DNA from 2 places in the Paenibacillus sp. SEL1 genome. Region 1 is predicted to be linked to the other one. Evidence: a T-box and tRNA genes for the amino acid it is inferred to sense, from the RefSeq annotation. Region 1 holds a T-box; the other holds one or more tRNA genes.
What was found. A T-box is a leader RNA that pairs with one kind of tRNA and senses whether it is charged. The one in region 1 lies ahead of tyrS (tyrosine--tRNA ligase), so its partner is inferred to be a tRNA-Tyr.

Region 1 (2,382 bases):
TTTTGGTTATCGATCCTACACCCAAATTGTGCAACCCACGTTTTCATTATGTATAACTCTTTACCTACATGTTTGATTATTTGTGCTAAGTTTACCATGACTTTTCACTTTGCAGAAATAAAAAAGCAGCGCTGAGATCGATACAATCTCAGCGCTGCTTTTGAATATATTTTCATTATCCAAGCTTGATTTTAGCAAATTTCCGTTTACCTACCTGCACAATGTCGCCTTCCTTCGGCGTGTATGCTTCGTTCACATCGGTCCATTTCTCTTCGTTAATTTTGACCGAACCCTGCTGAATACTGCGCTTGGCTTCACCGTTAGATGCTGCAAAGCCCAGATGAGTCAGCAACTGGATCACACGAATGCCACCTTCTTCTAACTGATCAGCCGTCAAGGTGAACTCTTCAATATCGTCAGGCAGCGCACGTTGCTGGAATACGGTCACAAAATGTTGCTTCGCTGCTTCCTCTGCTTCTTCACCATGGTACATGCGCACTAACGTTCCAGCCAGCTTCATTTTGGCATCACGTGGATGCACTGAGCCGTCCTTAACACCTTTCGCCAGCTCTGCCAGCTCCTCGTTGTTGATATCCGTTGCAAGCTCAAAATATTTCAGCATCAGCTCGTCAGGAACGGACATGGACTTCCCGTATATTTCGTTCGGCTCCTCATCAACACCAATGTAGTTCCCCAAACTTTTGCTCATCTTCTGGACGCCATCCAGCCCTTCAAGCAATGGTAATGTAATCGTAGCCTGCGGCTCAACTCCGTATTCTTTTTGCAGGGTTCTGCCCATTAGCAGATTAAACTTCTGATCCGTCCCCCCCAATTCAATATCGCTTTGGAGAGCCACGGAATCCATGCCTTGCATCAGCGGGTAAAAGAACTCATGGATGCTGATCGGCAATCCGTTTTGGTACCTTTTTGTAAAATCATCCCGTTCCAACATACGGGCAACCGTTACTTTGGCCGACAGGGTTACTACATCAGCAAAAGACATTGGCCCTAACCATTCGGAATTGTAGAATACCTTTGTTTTTTCAGGATCGAGAATTTTAAAAATTTGTTCCTTGTACGTTTGTGCATTACGCTGTACATCTTCCTCAGTCAGTTGCTTGCGAGTCTCCGATTTACCTGTCGGATCACCAATTCTGCCTGTAAAATCTCCGATAATCAGTTGCACTTGATGGCCTAATTCCTGGAACTGGCGCAGTTTGTGCATAACAACCGTATGTCCGATGTGAATGTCAGGCGCAGATGGATCAAGACCCAGCTTAATTTTGAGTGGCTCGCCGCTAACGACCGATTTAATAACCTTACGCTTCAGCTCATCCTCAGGTACAATTTCCGCTACTCCACGACGTATCACCTCTAGCTGTCGCTCGACCTCTACCTGTTGCTCCGGCTTCAATTCTTCCCACTTCATCCTGTATACCTCCTATTTTTCATCCAAAATATTACATATTAGACAAACCAAAAAGCCCCTTTCATCCCAAGGGACGAGAAGGAGCTGCTCGCGTTACCACCCTAATTAAAGAAACGCATGTCAAAGACATACATTTCTTTCACTTCATTCCTATAACGGGCCTACACCCGGTACTGGATTACTATGATAGCTTCGCAAACCTGCAAATGCTTTCCATTCATCCAGACAGCTCCAGACGGTAATTCAAAGGAGGGACGCTACCGATTCACACCACCCATCGGCTCTCTGTACAACGTGAATCCGCCTTCTACTGAAGTCTTTCTCTGCTTTTCACGATATTTACTTTGACCTATTTATAACACACTGCTTTTATGTAGTCAACGACACCAAAAGACAGGCTTTTTAGCATATGGGTTCATTTTGTAATTTTATGCTATAATAATGGCTGTTATAAAGGAGGAAGACTTAATGGTTGAAGAAAAAAACAATGTATCAGAGCCAAAGCCTTCCCGCTTGCGGACAACCATGCGAAGGCTCGGCCGTGTCATAAAGTGGGTCGTCATCATCGGTTTTATGGGGGCACTATTTGCAGGAGGAGCCGCCGCCGGCTATGTTGCTTCTATTGTAAAAAGCGAACCCGTGCGTTCCAGATCCATGATCCTACAGGAAGTAGATAAGAATGCAATCACAGGCTTCGCTTATTTCAATGATGGCTCTCCCATCGGACAACTTCGGACAGAAGAAGATCGAAGACCTGTCACGTTTAAGGAGATTCCACAACTCGTCATTGACGCAGTCATTGCCATTGAAGATAATCATTTTTACGAGCATAAAGGTGTCGATCTGTCGGGAACGCTGCGTGCTGTGAAGCAAAAGGCGCTGCATGAATCCGTACAAACCGGGGGTAGTACCCTCACCCAGCAGCTTGCGCGTCGTGTCTTTCTAAATCTCGA
Region 2 (2,382 bases), 2.4 Mb from region 1:
AGGAGCACCGCTGGGTAGCTATGTACGGAAGGGATAAGCGCTGAAAGCATCTAAGCGTGAAGCCCCCCTCAAGATGAGATTTCCCAATTAGTAAGACCCCTTGAAGACGACGAGGTAGATAGGTTGGGGGTGGAAGTGCAGTAATGCATGGAGCTGACCAATACTAATCGGTCGAGGGCTTATCCTAAAGAATAAAACGCAAATGAGTTTCGGATCCAGTTTTCAGGGTGTAACCTTGAAATTGCGCTTGATATTCCAAATCACTTTGGTGAGTTAAAGAATAACTTGCGAAGTTTTGCTAAGCGAGTCCATTTATATGGAGAGATACCCAAGTGGCTATAAGGGGACCCTCTGCTAAGGGGTTAGACTGCGAAAGTGGTGCGAGGGTTCGAATCCCTCTCTCTCCGCCATTTAGGACAAGCTAGCGAAATATTATGTTATGGCGGTGTAGCTCAGCTGGCTAGAGCGTACGGTTCATACCCGTGAGGTCGGGGGTTCGATCCCCTCCGCCGCTACCATACATACCCAGGAGGCTTAGCTCAGCTGGGAGAGCATCTGCCTTACAAGCAGAGGGTCGGGGGTTCGATCCCCTCAGCCTCCACCATTGTGCCGGTGTAGCTCAACTGGTAGAGCAACTGACTTGTAATCAGTAGGTTGGGGGTTCAAGTCCTCTCGCCGGCACCATTTTTGAATTTTGAAAAATATAGGGAACTGTGGTGTAGAGGCCTAACATGCCTGCCTGTCACGCAGGAGATCGCGGGTTCGAATCCCGTCAGTTCCGCCATTTTTCAATTCAATAGTTTTACCGTACTAAAGTGGGAAGGGGTATCCCTCCGCACTTTATTTTTTTGTTAATGGATATGGCTCGGTAGCTCAGTCGGTAGAGCAGAGGACTGAAAATCCTCGTGTCGGCGGTTCGATTCCGTCCCGAGCCACCTTTATATGGAGGATTAGCGAAGTGGCCAAACGCATCAGACTGTAAATCTGCTCCCTTACGGGTTCGGTGGTTCGAATCCATCATCCTCCACCAGTTTTACGAGCCATTAGCTCAGTTGGTAGAGCACCTGACTTTTAATCAGGGTGTCGAAGGTTCGAGTCCTTCATGGCTCATCAGAAGTCATCAACCTATAGTTGATGGCTTTTTTTGTATTGTTTTAAGTTATGTTTTAATATAGCTTTTTTATTTTACGGTATCGACAGGTTATAATGAGTTCATTATGTTCGCTTAGTGCTTATTCTATATTCTAAAAAAGTGAAGTGGTGATCGCGTGACTCTGGATACAGAATGGATTCAACAACAGCTTCAGAATATTATTCAAGCGCCTTTTACCATAGTGCCTTGGTACCCGGAAATGATGGCAGAGGGAGAGACAGCCGATTCAGTTATACCGGATAGATCGTTTGTCTATGACAACAAGCTATATTTTCCGTTTCGTGCGTCGGCAGGTGAACTGGCTGCCTTTGTGGTAGAGGCCAGATATTTGACGGATCGAGAACGGAAACTGGTAGAAGCGCTATTGGGGAACATGGAGCAGGTCTGGCAGAACGGTCCACAATTGTCGGATAACCCAGTTTATAGCGAGGAAGAGCGGATGAATCGTTTTGGACAATGGCTCATACAGCAGGCTGCCAATCTAAACAGGGAAGAAGAGGTTCCTGATGAATTGCAGCTTCGTGATTCGCTATCAGCGTGCATGGTCCCGATTTTACTGAATGGCGAGGGAACACAGGAGGGGGCTATTACTTATACGCAGCTCCATCGATTGTTCGCGAGCTATTTTGGAGGGGAAGTGCTGCTTACTTCATTGGACGAACAGTCTTGGCTGATTATGGCTAAAAAGGAGCTTTTATTAGGAGCGGACGATGAACGGGATAAAGACACTGAATCCAGGGATGCAGATTTTACGGAATCGCTGGAGGAGGTTCTTACGGCCTTTAGCTTGGGCCTATATGAGCTTATTGCGAATGAGTGGGTGGGTGTATTCCATTTGGCGGTTTCTAAGCCTTCGATCCCTTTGCAAAGTCTTCCCCAAGAGCTGAATTTGTTATGGGAGACGATACATCTGGGCAAGATTTTTCATGTAACAGAGCACATCCACTTTTCATGGGAGCTTCATTTGGAAAGGCTGTTAAACCGCATTCCCAAGGAACAACGCGTACTATTTTTAGAGCAGGTAATGAAATCATCTGTCATACTGGAAGACTCAGAAACGATGGCTACATTAGATATCTTTTTTCAACTGGATTGTAATGTGAGTGAGACAGCTAAGCGTCTCTATGTGCATCGAAATACATTGATTTACCGTTTGGACAAGATCAAACAGGAGACCGGATTGGACGTGCGGACGTTTAATGATGCAGTTTTGGTCAAGCTCTATCTGC

Region 2: it has a tRNA-Tyr gene. The T-box ahead of tyrS (tyrosine--tRNA ligase) is inferred to sense a tRNA for this amino acid. The anticodon was not compared.

Annotation. Positions count from the first base shown of each region.
Region 1 is NZ_CM137723.1:5,602,000-5,604,381, forward strand. It holds gene tyrS (tyrosine--tRNA ligase) at 176-1,429, opposite strand; T-box leader at 1,496-1,762, opposite strand; gene ACYCSE_RS25720 (transglycosylase domain-containing protein) at 1,898-2,382, shown strand, end outside.
Region 2 is NZ_CM137723.1:2,197,807-2,200,188, forward strand. It holds rRNA gene ACYCSE_RS10065 (23S ribosomal RNA) at 1-187, shown strand, start outside; tRNA gene ACYCSE_RS10070 (tRNA-Ser) at 319-410, shown strand; tRNA gene ACYCSE_RS10075 (tRNA-Met) at 442-518, shown strand; tRNA gene ACYCSE_RS10080 (tRNA-Val) at 529-604, shown strand; tRNA gene ACYCSE_RS10085 (tRNA-Thr) at 609-684, shown strand; tRNA gene ACYCSE_RS10090 (tRNA-Asp) at 708-784, shown strand; tRNA gene ACYCSE_RS10095 (tRNA-Phe) at 863-935, shown strand; tRNA gene ACYCSE_RS10100 (tRNA-Tyr) at 945-1,030, shown strand; tRNA gene ACYCSE_RS10105 (tRNA-Lys) at 1,038-1,110, shown strand; gene ACYCSE_RS10110 (PucR family transcriptional regulator) at 1,269-2,382, shown strand, end outside.